2 linked regions of the Methyloterricola oryzae genome follow. The protein of the gene in region 1 interacts with the protein of each later gene in a pairwise test. Links are inferred from orthologs where the notes say so. Each region holds a gene or a part of one and is shown on either strand. Other genes may lie near its edges. The genes, in order: parE and dhaK.

Region 1 (7,636 bases):
CCCTCCTCTTCCAACCATTCGTCGCGGCTGCGATTCCACACGTCCTCGTCCCAGATCTCGAACTTGTTTCCTTGGCCCGTCAACACCACGCGCTTGTCCAAGTTGGCAAACTTTCGGAGCGGTTCCGCGATGAGAACGCGGCCCTGGCTGTCCATCTCACACTCGGTGGCATGGCCGATGAGGAGCCGCTGTAAACGCTTTGCTTGCTTGTTGAGACTGGGGAGTTTCACCAGCTTGCGCTCGATGTCCTCCCACTCGGGAAAGGGATACAGCATGAGGCAACGATCGAGCCCGACGGTCAGGACCAATTGGCGCTCGCAGCACTCCTGCAACTCCGCTCGGTAGCGAGTTGGGATGGCCAGCCGGCCTTTTTCGTCAAGATTGATCGAATTGACGCCCCGAAACAACTCCGCCCCCGCTCCCCATTAATCTCCATTTTTTTCCACTAAACTCCACTTGGCCTCAATATAGAAACCAACCTGAGGCAAGTCAAGGGGAATCCGGGACAATTTCATCAGCGTCCTCAGGGGCAGCGGAAAACAACTGATGGACACTGAATCGAGTGCCGGCCATTACTGCTTTATATTTAAATTTCAATTGGTTGAAAACATGCCAGGAACACATCAGGAACCGGCAAGACGATGCCGCAAAATGCCTACCGATAAGGCCATGGCGAACATGCCGGCATCACAGAAACGGCAGGTGGCGTTGCACGCCATGATGGAAATTTCTTGGCACCTACCCGGCGCGACCGTTCCTCTTTATCGAATGGTGAAGCTCAAGACCCCCATCAACCACGCAAGGGCGAAGACCCGGCCCTCATGTAAAATACCGAATCGCGAAATCAGATGATGATTCAAGCCAGAAGGACTCGCACACAGGCGCCATGACCGAACAATACGACGCTTCCGCCATTGAGGTCCTCAGCGGCCTCGACCCGGTCCGCAAACGGCCCGGCATGTACACTGACACCAGCCGCCCCAACCACCTGGCCCAGGAGGTGGTGGACAACAGCGTCGATGAGGCCCTTGCCGGCTTCGCCCGCACGATCGACGTCACCCTGCTGGCCGATGGCGGCGTCACGGTGCGCGACGACGGCCGCGGCATGCCGGTGGATATTCACCCGGAGCAGGGCGTTTCCGGCGTGGAGGTGATCCTCACCAAGCTGCATGCCGGCGGCAAGTTCTCCCACAAGAGCTACGGCTTCTCCGGCGGCCTGCATGGCGTCGGCGTGTCGGTAGTAAACGCGCTCTCGGCGCGCCTGGAGGTGGAGATCCGCCGCGGCGGCAAGGTCTACGCCATGAGCTTCGCCCAGGGCGACAAGCTCACCGAACTCACGGAAATCGGCAGCACCAGGCCGAGGGACACCGGCAGTGTGGTGCGCTTCTGGCCGGAGCCCCGTTACTTCGATTCGCCGCGCGTATCCGTCTCCAGGCTCAAGCATCTGCTGCGCGCCAAGGCGGTGCTGTGTCCGGGCCTCAAGATCACCCTGCGCGAGGAAGCCAGCGGGGAGGAAACCGTCTGGCATTACGAAAACGGCCTGCCGGAATACCTGCTGGATCAGATCGGCCACGTGGAATGCACCCCCGCCGAACCTTTCACCGGTTCCATGGAAGGCAGCGGCGAAGCCGCCGACTGGGCCCTTGTCTGGGCGCAGGACGTCCGGGAAGCCGTGGCGGAAAGCTATGTGAACCTGGTGCCAACACCCCAGGGCGGCACCCATGTGAACGGACTGCGGGCCGGACTCACGGAAGCCATCCGTGAATTCTGCGATTTCCGCGACCTGCTCCCGCGCGGCGTCAAGATTGCTCCGGAAGACGTCTGGGAGCGCTGCCAATACGTGCTGTCGGTCAAGCTTCAGGAGCCGCAGTTCTCCGGCCAGACCAAGGAGCGCCTCAGTTCCCGCGAGTGCGTGGCCTTCGTGTCCGGCGTGGTCAAGGACGCCTTCAGCCTTTGGCTCAATCAGCACCCCGCCCAAGGGGAAACGATCGCCGCCCTGGTGATCGAGAGCGCGCAGAAACGGCTCAAGGCCAGCCGCCAGGTGGTACGCAAGAAGGTCACCGCCGGGCCCGCCCTGCCGGGCAAGCTCGCCGATTGCGCCTCCCAGGACACGGCGCTCACGGAACTGTTCCTGGTGGAGGGCGATTCCGCCGGCGGCTCGGCCAAGCAGGCCAGGGATCGCGAATTCCAGGCCATCATGCCCCTGCGCGGCAAGATCCTGAACACCTGGGAGGTGGAATCGGAAAGCGTGCTGGCCTCGCAGGAAGTGCACGACATCGCCCTGGCCCTGGGAGTGGACCCGGGCTCCGCCGACATCGGCAACCTACGCTACGGCAAGGTGTGCATCCTGGCGGACGCGGATTCCGACGGCAACCACATCGCCACCTTGCTGTGCGCGTTATTCGTAAAGCATTTCCGGCCGCTGGTGGCCGCCGGCCACGTGTTCGTCGCCATGCCGCCGCTCTACCGGATCGATGTGGGCAAGCACGTCTACTACGCCCTGGACGATCACGAGCGCAAGGGCGTGCTGGACCGCATCGAGGCGGAGAAAATCAAGGGCAAGGTCAATGTGCAGCGCTTCAAGGGCCTCGGCGAGATGAACCCCTCGCAACTGCGGGAAACCACCATGAATCCGGACACCCGCCGGCTGATCCAGTTGAGCCTGGACGACAGCGAGGCCACCGACCGGCAACTGGACATGCTGCTGGCCAAGAAGCGGGCAGGCGACCGCAAGGTGTGGCTGGAAGAAAAGGGCAACCTGGCCGAGGTGCTTTAGGCGCGTGCCGCAGACCTCAAGCTGAGCTAAAATCCAGGCTCCCGTATAAAAACAAGCCAAAGGGGGAGAGTCATGTCCGATCGCATCCGCCGCGCCGTTTTTGCCTTGCTCGCCACCACGTCCCCCTGCCTCCTGGCTGAGGACCACACCGCCGAGGCTCTGAAACACGCCGCCGAGGCGGCCAGCGCCACCGACTCCAAGTCCGTGGGCCTACATGCCGAGCAGGCGCTGCAGCACATCGACGCCGCCAAGGCAGCATCCGGCGCCCAAGTGGACCCGCACGTCAAGCAGGGTGAAGCAGACCTGAACACGGCGGTCCAGCATTCCAACTGGCACAACACCGACCGCGCCGCCCAGGAGGCCGCCGACGGCAAGGCACACTTGGAACAGGCCGGCGGCAAGTAAGCCTTCCCTGGAACCCAAGGAAACGCGGAATAGGTCCGCAGTTTCCTATCTCAGGTAGAGGCCGTCCACCCCGACCTTGCCCGGACCATCGAGCACGTAGATCCCGGCGGAATTGGCCTTGACTTGAAAGCTCAAGGAACCGCCGCTGTGGATCTCCTGGCCGGTCACGGCATCCCGGTAGAGGCCGGGCCGGACGCCATCCACATTCACCTGCTGGTCGCCGCCAATGGCGAGGCCCACCACGGCATAGCTGGAACCTTCCGGATAGTCGCGGACGAAGCTCATGCCGCCGCCCCATTCACTCAGTTGCGTCACCGGAGCCTTCTGCAGGGCGGGCACCGCCCGGCGAATCTGGTTCAGGCGCTTGATGTGCTGATATAGGGGATGAGCCTGAGTGCGCGGCAAGGCCTCATCGCTCAAGTAATCCCCGAAATAGGCCCGGCCGGTCTGGTCCAGGGTGTCCTTTTCGCCCTCCACGTCCTGGGGCGCCCCTTTCATGAACTCGATCTCCTCGCCGTAGTACAGGCATGGGATGCCGCGCACCGTCCAGATCAGGTTGTAGGCCGCCGCCGCCATCCATTGCTCGCCCTTGAAGCGGTACTTGAAGTCGTTGTCCGGCCCCACGTCGTGGTTCTGCAGGAAGGTGACCAGCTGCGTCACATCGCCGTAAATCCAGTCCATGCTGAAAATCTGGGCCGTGCCGCCGTAGGTGCCCTTGCTCACGGTGTCGCGGAAGGTGGAGAACAGGCCGAAATCCAGCTGGGGAAAACCCGAATCGCCCCCTGAAGCCGGATCGCGCGGGTCGTGGCCCAGTCGGGTGTACCACCAGGGCCGGATCTGCGAGGGACCGTTGTCGCCGCCGCCCATATCGCCCCAGCCATAGCCCTTCACCAGATTCTCGCCGAACACGAACAGGCCCGGCTTGTGGGCCTTCCAGGCGTTGACGTATTCCAGCAGGTTGTCGCGCTCGATGTGCTTGACCGTGTCGATGCGCAGGGCGTCCACCCCCATGTCCAGATAGCGGTTGATGGAACCGACCAGGTAATCCTTGACGTTCTGACGGGTGGTGGCCAGGTCGATGCAGTCCCCGGCCAGGTGCTTGTGCTGCAGGGGATGGGCGCTCTCCCAATCGCCGCCGCAGATGAAGCCTTCCTGGTGATACCAGTCCGGGTCCAGATCGTGGCAATCGATGCCGAAGAAGCGGCCCGGGTTGTAGCCGGGCTTGGGCACCGTCTCGCCGGTCTTGGGGTCGACCAGAGGTTCGATGCCTTCCGGGTCGCGCTCGTGGCGTTCCCTGTACCAGTCGGGGGCCAGTGGATTGTCGATATCGTCCCGGTTGGGCCAGGCGTAATTGCCAAGGCTCCCTTGATACGGCCCGTGTTCCACGCGGCCCGGCTCCGAACCTTGCGACACGTAGTATTTGATGGGGAGGTGGTCGATGTGCACCTTGCCACGGATGCCGTACTGGCAGGAGTGGTTCACCACCACGTCCTGGATGATCTTGATGCCCCGCGCGTGGGCGGCGTCGATCAGATCCTGGTAGGTGGCGCCGGGGGACTCCAGGCGGGGGTCGATGCGGGTCCAATCGTAGGCATGGTAGCCGTGGTAGTCCAGTCCCGAGCGGTTCTCCACCGGCGGCGTGATCCAGATGGCGGTGAAGCCCAGGTCCTTGATGTAATCCAGGCGCTCGATGAGCCCCTTGAAATCGCCCCGCCAATGGGGATCTTCCGGCTCGCCGGCCGCATTGAACTTGATGCGGTCGCGGCAGTAGAAATTGTTGGACGGGTCACCGTCATAAAAACGGGTAGTCAGAAGGAAGTAGATGGTTTCCTCGCGAAAATCGCTGCGCTCCGAAACCGGCCTGGGTTCCAGGGTCGGTGCCGGTTTCGGCTTGGGATGGGCTTTGCGCGCCTGCCACACCGCTTTGGCCCGGCTGTCGTGCCAGCGGCCGTCGATGCCGTACCAGCCCTCCCGCTCCCGGTGCTGATCGCCGCTCTGCCGACCCTGGCCATCATTGAAGACGAAGTGCGCCGCCGGCGCCGCGAATTCGAAGGCGAACCAGCCCTCGCCCTCCGCCCGCATGGGCGCGCCGGGCCAGTCGCTGGCAGCCTGCCCTTCGACGTTCCAGAAATGGATGTGGACCGAATCGGCCCAGTCATCGGGTTTCTTGAAATGGACCGTGAAACCGGCCATGGGATCTCCTATGTCTCGGTTAAATACTGTTCGATATCGACCGCGTCGATCTGCTCAGGCCGAAGGAAGCGTTCGGCGTACTGCCGATAGACGCCGGAAGCCAGGAACAGGCGGAACAAATCAGCGTCGATGTGCTGCTCGCGCGCCATTGCCGCCATGATGCGAAGGGCCTCCGTCAGGGTCTTGCCCTTCTTGTAGGGCCGGTCGACCGCGGTCAGGGCCTCGAAGATGTCGGCGATAGCCATGATGCGCGCGCCCACACTCATGTCTTCCCGCCGTAACTGCCTGGGATAACCGGTGCCGTCCATCTTCTCATGGTGGCCGCCCGCCAGGTCCGGCACCGCCGCCAGATGCCTGGGGAAGGGCAGTTGCGACAGCATGACGATGGTTTGAACGATGTGGTGGTTGATGACGTAGCGTTCCTCGTCGGTCAGGGTGCCACGCCCGATGGACAGATTGTACAACTCGCCTCGATTGTACTTGAGCTCAGGCACCGCCATGCGGAAACACCAAGGGTTGTCTTCCGGGATGCCATTGCCCTCACCGCGTTGGATCTGATGCTCGGGTTTGTCGTCCAGCAGGCGCTCGGCCACTGGCAGCGGCGTGGGCGGCACGCGCTCCTTGCGCTGGCGCTCCTCATGGGAAATGCCCAGACGGTCGTCCAGGGTGCGCAGCCAGGTGCGGGCGCCGATTTCCCGAAGCCACTCCAGCCGGGCCGGGTCCATGGTTTCGCCGCCCTGGTTGCATTCGGCCACGAAGGCGAATTCCTCATCTAGCACCGCTAGGGTGCGCGCCAAAGCCTCCCGCAATGTCTCACGGTCGCCGCCTTCCGCCACCGCCTTCCAGTATTCCAGCTCCGCGTCGCGCTTAAGCACTTCGAAGCGCATGCGCACCTCGTGGATGCGATCGTGCAGGGTCTCTAACTTGGTGGCCTTGTCCACCACGTACTCCGGCGTCGTCACCTTGCCGCAGTCATGCAGCCAGCTGGCGATCTGCAGCGCTTCCCACTCCTCTTCGTTCAGGCTGAAATCCTTGAATGGGCCAGCGGGCGCTTCGCAGGCGGCGCGGGCCAGCATCATGGTCAGTTCGGGGACTCGCTGGCAGTGCCCGCCGGTGTAGGGCGATTTGGCATCGATGGCTCCGGCCACCAGTTGGATGAAAGAGTCCAGCAGGGCCTTGCGGGCTTCCAGCAGACGCTGGGTTTCGATGGCAATTGCGGCGGTCTGAGACAAGGCTTCGGCGAACGCCAGACGCGCGCCGGCGGAAGCATCCCTGTCGGTGGAATAGAGCACCAGGGCGCCCACCGTCTCGCCGCTGCGGTCGCTCAGGGGAATAATCACCAGCCCTAGTCGGCCCTCGGCCGCATGGTCCTGCAAGAAATGAAGACCTGCCGCCGAGCCACGCTGGGTCACGGTTCGCCGGGAGCGAATGGCCCAAGCCAACGGCCCGTCGTCCTCGATTGCCTGGGGCTGCGCGGGCGCCAAGTCCAGCGCCTCCCCATCGGCCCGCACGAAGGCGGCGGGCACCAGGCGGCGCCCGTCGTCTTCACTCAAATAGATCAGGCCGCCGTCGGCACCACTGGCGGAGGCGGTTTCCTGAACGACCCGATGCAGCAGACGCTTGAAGTTGGTTTCCGCAGCCAGCGAGGTGGCAATTTCCAGAAAATGCCGGATGGTGCCCCGCATCATGGCCATGGCTTCCGCCAGCTGATCCACTTCCAGCACGACGGATGGCCTGGCTGGAGCACCGCCGAACTTGAATGCGCAGATGTCGGCGGCGTCCCGGGTGATATCCCGAAGGGACAGCGCCACCCGCCGGGCGGTGAACCATGTAACCGGTAGAGCGAGAAGCAAGACGCCCGCGGTAGCGAGCAGGCCGCGGTCGCGCATGCTGATGGCCTGGCCCAGCAGTTCCCGCATAGGAACGGCAATCCCGAGGTACATGGGGCCGCGCAGGGTGGCGAGTTGAAGCACCACGGTATTCCAGGCGCGGCCATCGGCATCTATGGTTCGCGCGGCTTCCTGATCCGCGTCCCCCGCCTTCAGTTGCGCCAGCACCGGATCGCCGGCGTCATCCAGCCTCGCCAAACTAAGGCCCTCGGCGGTTCTACGTGCCGGCGGGACCTGGGTTCCCGTCTGGGCCAAAAGCTGACTGTGGGTATCGAACAACGCAATCTTCATCCCCGGCAACCGGGCCAGCGAGGCGAGACGTTCGGACATGCCGCGCAGACTGGCGTCGATGCCGATGACGCTGGCGCCCTGG
Region 2 (8,184 bases), on another replicon or contig:
GCTTGGGCTTCGGACTTAGCCTAGCACCGCTTATGGAAAAGCACCGCTTCAGCTTCATTCCGAACCGCATCCCCGTAGAGCCCAAGCTGAGTCATAGACTTCCAGCGTGCGCTCAGCAATGCGCGTCCAGGCGAACGCTTCGGCTCTCAGGCGGCTGGCGACGCGCATGGCCTGCCGCTGGCCATCATCGCCGCGCAGGTCCAGAATAGCGCGAGCCAAACGCTCGGGGTCTCTCGTCGGGACCAGGACTGCGCAGGCGGCATCCACATAGTCCCGCACGCCGGCAAGTTCGGTAGAGACGATCGGCACGCCGCAGGCCATGGCCTCCAGGATGCTGTTGTTGGCAGTGGCATCGGTCAGGGGCAGGACCATCAGGTCTGAGCGTTGGTACATGGAAACCAGGGCGCTGTCTGTCACGGACGAGTGCAAGTCTACATTAGGCAACTGCGAATAATGACGGAAAAGCTCGGGTCGCGTCACGATGTCGAAACGCACTTCGGGGGCTGTATCCCCGATCAGGCGGGCCGCTGCGGCCAGCGTTGCGTGATCGCGCAGGTGCGAGCCCACGGCGATGCAGCGGAAAGCCCCATCCTCGCCGCGTTTGACCGTCGGGTCTGGGGTGAAGAAATCGGTGTCTATGCCGTGAGGAACGAAATGGATGAGCTCCATTGGCATGTGTCGAGCTAGAAAGTCCTTTTGAACGTCGGACATCACGATGACCGCGTCAAGATTCGAGAGGAATCCAGCATCCGTAACGACTTCGCGAAAGCGCTGCTCGGGCGTGTGATAGGTTGCCACCAGGATATTGCCCGCGTGCAACTTGCGCAGCAAACCGGCGAAGCGGAACTGGTTTTCCCCGTACAGAAAATGGAAAACCTGTCCTTTGGTCGAGATCCACCGCCTGGCAACGCTCAGTTCCGTGACAAAAGAAGCGCGGTGATACCAGGCCAGCCCGGAACGCCGGATGATGGGCTTGCAAAGCTTGCCGATGATCCGTTGCATTACGCTCAGGTGCTGCGGGGCGTGGATCACTTGCGCACCCAGATAACCGCTGAGGCGATCGTAACCTGAGGCGGAGGCGTGGTGGGCCATGCGCAGGGACACCAGGTTGACCGGATAGCTGCGCGGTGCGGGCCGGCTGGCCTGCGCGTGTTTCCCGAGCTCTGCGGATGCGGTGTTGTCCTTCATCGTGACTGTGCGCTGCCCGTCAGCTTCCGTAGAGGGCGCGCGATATAGCCGCGGGTGAGCCTGGCGGCCGCTCGGACCAGTTCGAGCAGACTAAACGGGTAGCCAACGTTTTCCAGGGACTGGCGCTGAAAATCGCGAAAAGCGGGATCGAGCAGTTTGATGTGCTGGCGAGATAATTCCTCGTAGTAAAGCTGCAGCCTTTCGTCACAGGCCTGCTTCAATTCAGCCTGCGTCATGAAGTCCGGTCCATAACGGGTAAGCATGGCGAGGCCTTCCAACCGGTTGGTGTTGAGCTTCTGCGCGATGGTCGCCGTTCGGGACTCCTCGTGCAGCCGTGTGTAGGTCAGTACTTGGTGGACATAACCAAAGTCCCAGTCTTTCAAGATTTCGAACAGGACCGCCACATCCACGTGCAGGCTGTCTTGCGGATAGAACGGTACCCGGCTGCGCACGATGTCGGAGCGGATCAGGATGGAAGAGGGCGAACCAAAAAGATACGGGCCACCCTGCAATCTGTCCTTGCAGGTAGCCCGGCCTGACAAAACCGTATCGGTGTAAGGAAGTCCGTCGCCGCGCACTTTGCAGCCACTCAGCACGTAGGCTCCCACCACGCCGACACGGGGGTTCGCATCGGCAAGACTTACCATCTTCTCCAGGCATTCCGGATACATCCAGTCATCCGCGTGCAGGATCTTGCAGTAAGCGCTGTCGTCAGCCATGTAGGTGAGAGCGCGATTACTGTTCTCTATGGCTCCGACAAAATCCGTGGCGTCGATTACCCGGATGCGGGGATCGAGCTGCGCATAAGACTGGGCAATGGCTAGAGTCTGATCCTTGCTGCAGTTGTTGGCGATGATGAACTCGAAATTCTCGTAGGTTTGCGCGAGGACGCTTTCGATGCACTCGCGCAGGTATTTCTCGCCGTTGTAGACCGGTGTGACCACCGACACCAGGGGTTGCTGGGCTCGATTCATGCTAATTTGCTGGAAACCCTAATTTGAAGACACCAAGACAAAAACAGCTTGGTTTCGGTAACTGGCGCTGATACGGGTAGACATCATTCCCGCATCCGGACTACGCGGGCGGGGGAGCCGACGGCGATCGCGCCAGCCGGCACATCCTTGGTGACCACGGAACCCGCTCCGACGACCGCGCCGCGCCCGATGCGCACGCCGTCCAGCACGATGACGCCATATCCCAGCCAAACGTCATCTTCAATGACGATACCCCCCTTGCTGACCAGTTCCTGCTCGCGGATCGGGCGTCCCGGCGCAATCTGATGGTTGTACGGGTAGAAGGCGCAGGCCGGTGCGATCTGTACATCGCTTCCGATTTCGATGACGCCGCAATAGGCCGAGAGTTGGTTGCGTGGCTGTATGCTGGTTCTGGCCCCAATACGGATTACGCCGCCAACCCCCGTTTGGAGGATCGAGTCGCGGTGCAGGTGGACCTTCTCCCCCAATTCGATCATGCCCTCCGAATTATCTCCGTACAGCAGTACCCGATCGTCCAAATAGATGTATCTTCCCAACCGGACATTGCGGTGGTTGACGATCGCCGAAGGCGAGACGTAGCCGAACGGCGCCAGGTTGGAAAGCCTCAGTCGGTCATAGTAATGGCCTGTCGCCGCCCAGCAGGCCAGGCGCGTAGCCAGTCGGCCGGTGCGGCTGAGGCTCGCCTTGCGCATCCAGAAGCGCACCCACGCCCTACGCGCACTACTTAGTGACATAGTGAATCCGGTTGTACGTGTGACATGGCCCAAATTCCAAAACCTAGCGGACATCGGCATTCTGTTGCCCCGCAATCGGCTCTGGGCAAGGTGCGAGCACTGATCGCGCCCCCGGGTTATGAAGGTCATGTGATCCCTGGCCTCCATCGATTACGCGCGAGTTGACCGCAAAATACCCGCCGCATTGCCTAATTAAGTGTAGACACAAGGGCGAATGGCGCGCGCGGTTAAAGCATTAAGACTAACTGCTGAACCCGCTTACTGCAAGGCATGCAGCGGCTTTAAGCGCCAGGCTGGGCGTCGCTTGAGGACGACGCCGGCGGCCGGCAATGCCTCGGGCCGCGATTGTTTGCCTATGTTCAAATCGCCGCGGGTGTGGCGACCGACGCAAACGGGGGATAATGGGACCTGGTTTCTTGACGAACGCAATGCGAAGGTAGGTACGCGTGAAGAAGTTCATCAATACGGTCGACACCTTGTTGGAGGAATCATTAAGTGGTTTTGCGCGGGCGCATACGGATATCGTCAGGTTCAATCGCGAGCCGCGCTACCTGGCTAGGTTGGCTGCCCGCAAGCCAGGGAAGGTGGCGCTGATTTCCGGTGGGGGTTCCGGGCATGAGCCGCTGCATGGCGGCTTCGTCGGGCTGGGCATGCTGGATGCCGCCTGTCCTGGCCAGGTTTTCACCTCGCCCACTCCGGACCAGATGCTGGCGGCGGCGCAAGCAGTGGATTCCGGCGGCGGCATACTCTTCATCGTCAAGAACTATGCGGGCGATGTCATGAATTTCGAAATCGCTGCGGAGATGCTGGATCTGCAGCACGCTATCGTGCTGGTGCATGACGACGTTTCCATTCCTGAGCACCAGGGCATGGGAAGGCGGGGCGTGGCCGGAACCGCCATCGTCGAGAAAATGGTGGGTGCCGCCGCCGAGGCTGGGGCCGATCTGGCAACTTGCCAGGCCTTGGGCGAGCGGGTCGTGCGTGCTACAGCGTCCATGGGTGTGGCCCTGACCAGTTGCACGGTGCCTGCGGCTGGTCGACCCACGTTTGAAATTGGCGACAGCGAGATGGAACTCGGGGTCGGCATTCACGGCGAAAAGGGCAGGGAGCGCAGGGCAATAGCTAGCGCAACGGACATCATCGGACTGTTGGGTCAGACCATCGAAGCGGAACTGAAACCAGGCGACGGGCAGCGTGCGCTCCTGCATATCAACGGCTTCGGGGGAACGCCTTTAATGGAATTGTACTTGCTCTATGAACTCGCCGAACGCTTCTGGGCCGAGAGAGGTGTCCGGATAGAGCGTTCCCTGGTGGGCAATTTCACTACGTCCCTGGACATGGCGGGAGCTTCCGTGACCCTGACGCTGCTGGACGACGAACTGATCCGGTTGTGGGATGCGCCGGTGCATACCGCAGCTCTGCGCTGGGGCTGCTGAGGGCCGGGTTCAGGTGCTGCCTTCGAGGTGCCGGACTATGGCTTCGATCATCAATTGGCTGGTTCTGGCGCCTGGATCCAGGTAGCCCCGGGCGCGCTCGCCGAGGAATGATGCGCGGCCTTTGCCTGCGATCATGTCGCGGGTGGATTCGCAGCCCGCGCGGGCCGCTTCAGCAATGGCCTGGAGGGTGACGGCCGGCAGGCTCTGACTTTCCGTCGCCGCCCTCCACGCCTGCGCCACAGGGATCAGCACATCGAGCATGGTCTTGTCGCCCACGTCCGCCTTGCCGCGCTGTTTCATGGCCTGCACTCCTTGGGCAAACCCATGGGCGAGACTTACAGCCGAGCCCTCAGGCGCTTTCAAGGCCTTGCCCATCGCCATGAACAGGGTTCCGTAGAGGGAGCCTGACGCGCCGCCGATGCTGCTCATCAGGCTCATGCCGGATTTCTGCAGGAGGTCTGGCCAGTCCATGGCTTCCCAGTCAGCGGCGGCGCGTAGCAGCGTCTCCAGCCCCCGCTGCAGGTTGGTGACGTGATCGCCATCACCTATGGCCTGGTCCAGCGCGGCGACTTCCTCGGCGTGGTCGCCTATCGCTGCGGCGGCCTTTTGCAGTAATGTCAGAAATTCACGGTTGTGTGCGGACATCGCTGCGAGCCTCCGGTCGAATTCGGTCGGTGTGAAGGTTGGAACCGGGCACGACAACGCCTCGCGGCGGACAGAGTTGCCGGCTAGCGCAAGGTTGCGTGAAACTTGGGCCGCGGCGCAGTTTAATGCAAAATGCTCCCATCAGCTAACAGCTCCCATGCGGCTACCATGACCGACCCCAATATACTCGCAGACGTTCGTGCCCTCATCATCGATATGGATGGCGTACTTTGGGCGGGAGACCAGCCCATGCCGGGCCTTGCGGAGTTCTTCCAAACGCTGCGGCGGCGCTCCATGCGATTCGTGCTGGCTACCAACAATGCCCTGAAAACGCCGGACCAATATGTCTCTAAGCTGGCCAGCATGGGCGTGAGCGTGGCCCGTGACGAGATCATCGGTTCGGGACTGGCGGCCGCCCTGTATCTGAAACAGCATGCCCGGCCTGGCGCCAGGGTATTTCCCATAGGCGGCGATGGCGTGCGGCAGGCGCTCATCGACAATGGCTTTCAGTTGGTGGGTCTGTACGAAAAGAATGCCGACTATGTGGTCTGCGGCATGGATCATGAGTTGTCGTGGGACAAAATTGCGACCGCCACCCTCAATATCCGGGAGGGAGCTCATTTCATTGGTACCAATCCGGATACGTCCCTGCCGACGGAGCACGGTCTCACGCACGGTAATGGCGCCATCCTGGCCGCCTTGCAGACGGCCACCGGGGTAGCGCCCTTCATCATCGGCAAGCCGGAACCGATCATGTATCGCATCGCCATGGAGCGGCTCAAGGCCAATGCCGAGGAGACGGTCGCCGTGGGCGACCGCCTTGATACGGACATTTTGGGAGCCGTACGCACCGGCATACGCAGCATCCTCGTTCTCACGGGGGCGTCCCGGCGGGAACACCTGGCGCAGATGGACTACGAGCCAACCTGGGTCATGCAGGATATTCGCGAAATCACCGCCTTGCTGGCCTGACACTCTCGAGGAATCATCATGGCGCTGTTTCTGGATTCCGCCCATGCCGCGGATGCCCGCACCGCAATGGCCTTCGGGTTCGTGGGTGGGATTACCACCAACCCCAACCTGATGGCGCAGACCGGGCGCAAAGCACTGGAAGTCATCGCGGAATTGACGGAGATCTGCCCCGGTCCCGTGTTCTATCAGTTGTCGGGGGCTACCCTGGAGGATCGAGAGGCCGAGGCGCGGCGCTTTCTCGCTTTGCGCTCCAATGTTGCGCTCAAGATCGCCATGACGTCGGAGAACATTGGGCTCGCCGCGCGTCTGGCCCGCGAGGGCACGACGGTCGGCATGACCGCCTGCTACAGCGCGGCTCAAACGTACCTGTGCTGTGAGGCGCGGACGGCGTATTCCATCGCTTATGTCAACCGCAGTACCCGTCTGCAGGGAGACGGCTTGGCGCTGACCGGGGAAATGCGCGCGGTGGCGGACGCCTGCGGCCGCGAGACACGCATCATGGTCGCCAGCCTCAAGTCGGCCCGGGAAGTCGTGCAGGCCATATTGGCGGGGGCGCAGGATGTGACGATTCCACTTTCATTGCTCAAGGAGATGGGTAATCACCCGTTGTCGGAGCAGACCATAGAAGAATTTGCGAGAGCGGCAGCCTCCGCGTAAGTGACGCGCTTTCCGCCGATTGAAGATGTATTTAACTGAAGGAGTCCCGCCATGAACGACAAGCAATGCGTCGCGGAAGAGGCTGTTCGCCACGTTCAGGATGGAATGTTGATTGGGTTGGGCACCGGTTCGACCGCCAACGCATTTATCGAAGCGCTGGCCCGCCGCTACGCTGAAGAAGGTTTGCGCATACGCGTCGCGGCAAGTTCAGTGGTCAGTACCATCAAGGCCCAGGAACTCGGTCTGCCATTGGTGGCCATGGAGCATCTGACCAGTCTGGACTTGTATGTGGATGGGGCTGACGAGGTGTCTCCCGACCTGGCCTTGCTCAAGGGGCGCGGATCGGACCTGGTTCGCGAGAAACTCCTTGCGCGCGCCTCCGACCGTTTTCTGGTCCTCGTCGATGAAAGCAAACTGGTTGGGCGTATCGGCGAACGTTATCCCATACCGGTGGAAGTCATGCCCTTCGCCTGGCAGGTGGTTCTGCGGGAGTTGGAGCGTCACGGCGCCCAAGGGGGACTGAGGCCGAACGCCTCCAAGGATGGGTTGGCGGTGACATCCCATGGTAGTCTGGTGTTGGACATGCGCTTTCCGGTGGAAATGCCCAGTGCTGCATTGAATGCGTTGCTGGACGCCATGTCGGGTGTCGTGGAGCATGGTATTTTCCACGGTCTGGCGGGCTCCGTTCTGGTCGTCAGCGAGGGCCACGTGCGAACCCTTTCGCCAGCGGGCCCATAAGCCAATCTTTGCATTCCTGGTTGCCGGCGGGCTTGAAACTCGAACGCGCTACCGCCAGTCGGTCGTTGTAAATTCCCTGAAAGCTTGTCTTATGGCCGCGGCTGCTGCGCTTGCTGGCGGCGCTAAATTCACTTCTATACGTGGTTCCTCTGTTCCTGCTGGCCCGTCAGCAAAGTTTACGGTTTCTTGTGTTAGTGCCGTGGTTTCGTTCTAACAATATGAAATTGTGGCGATTTATTGATTGGCATTAAAGCTGCTTTCTTGCTGCTGTGTGGTTCAATTTACTGGAGCAAACGCAATGAAAGCCTTAGAGCCCCTGTGGTACGAAGTTTCCCCTTACGTGTTCTTTATCATCGGCATCAGCGCCATTTCCAACGCAGGACGCATGGGTGAAGTTTTCGGGGTGCTTCTGCTACTTATGGCGCTCCTGATCATCAAAATGCGTTGGACTCATCGCGCCACGATGGCCTATGGCAGGACGCGCGTCGCGCGGAGAGCGCCGCGGCGCGTGGCCGCTACCGCTGACGCTCGGGCCCGCTATCGTCCAAGCCCGCGCATTCCGCGTACACGCTGACCGCTGTTCGGCGCCACAGGGCGGAGGGCGATCGACTCAGTGGGTTCCTGATTGGTCGATCCGATCACCTGCCTGGCAACGGGCTACAAACGACTGAAGCATTGCCTGGGCGGTGTCAAGGGACTCAAAGGGACCCATCAGGCCCTCGCTGGTCTTGAAAAACCAGCGGGCAGGGGTCGCGCCAACGGGTGGTCGTTCGATGATGCGATCTGGGATATTCATGCGGCGTCCATGTTTGTCGAGTG

What was found.
Region 2: the proteins of parE (region 1) and dhaK interact in binary tests that used the Escherichia coli proteins (3 or more experiments, as listed by UniProt). The link is inferred for Methyloterricola oryzae from one-to-one orthologs.

What each region holds. Positions count from the first base shown.
Region 1 is NZ_JYNS01000006.1:232,128-239,763, forward strand. Bases 459-3,331 are described here. They hold parE (DNA topoisomerase IV subunit B), read left to right. Parts: upstream 459-886; coding sequence 887-2,776; downstream 2,777-3,331. Other genes in these bases: EK23_RS10765 (hypothetical protein), read left to right, coding at 547-852; smbP (small metal-binding protein SmbP), read left to right, coding at 2,849-3,181; EK23_RS10780 (alpha-amylase family glycosyl hydrolase), read right to left, coding at 3,227-3,331. Also shown: division/cell wall cluster transcriptional repressor MraZ, read right to left, coding at 1-407; more of EK23_RS10780, read right to left, coding at 3,332-5,374; EK23_RS10785 (HD domain-containing phosphohydrolase), read right to left, coding at 5,383-7,636. UniProt on the Escherichia coli protein: Topoisomerase IV is essential for chromosome segregation; it is the principal protein responsible for decatenating newly replicated chromosomes. It relaxes supercoiled DNA.
Region 2 is NZ_JYNS01000001.1:425,109-433,292, reverse strand. The notes cover bases 2,491-5,358. They hold dhaK (dihydroxyacetone kinase subunit DhaK), read left to right. Parts: upstream 2,491-3,363; coding sequence 3,364-4,353; downstream 4,354-5,358. Other genes in these bases: EK23_RS01800 (HAD-IIA family hydrolase), read left to right, coding at 5,167-5,358; dhaL (dihydroxyacetone kinase subunit DhaL), read right to left, coding at 4,363-4,998; EK23_RS24070 (acyltransferase), read right to left, coding at 2,491-2,917. Also shown: EK23_RS01825 (glycosyltransferase family 4 protein), read right to left, coding at 55-1,188; EK23_RS21410 (glycosyltransferase family 2 protein), read right to left, coding at 1,185-2,162; more of EK23_RS24070, read right to left, coding at 2,246-2,490; more of EK23_RS01800, read left to right, coding at 5,359-5,970; EK23_RS01795 (transaldolase family protein), read left to right, coding at 5,989-6,627; ribose-5-phosphate isomerase RpiA, read left to right, coding at 6,679-7,365; EK23_RS01785 (hypothetical protein), read left to right, coding at 7,664-7,939; EK23_RS23210 (hypothetical protein), read left to right, coding at 7,991-8,184. UniProt on the Escherichia coli protein: Dihydroxyacetone binding subunit of the dihydroxyacetone kinase, which is responsible for the phosphoenolpyruvate (PEP)-dependent phosphorylation of dihydroxyacetone via a phosphoryl group transfer from DhaL-ATP.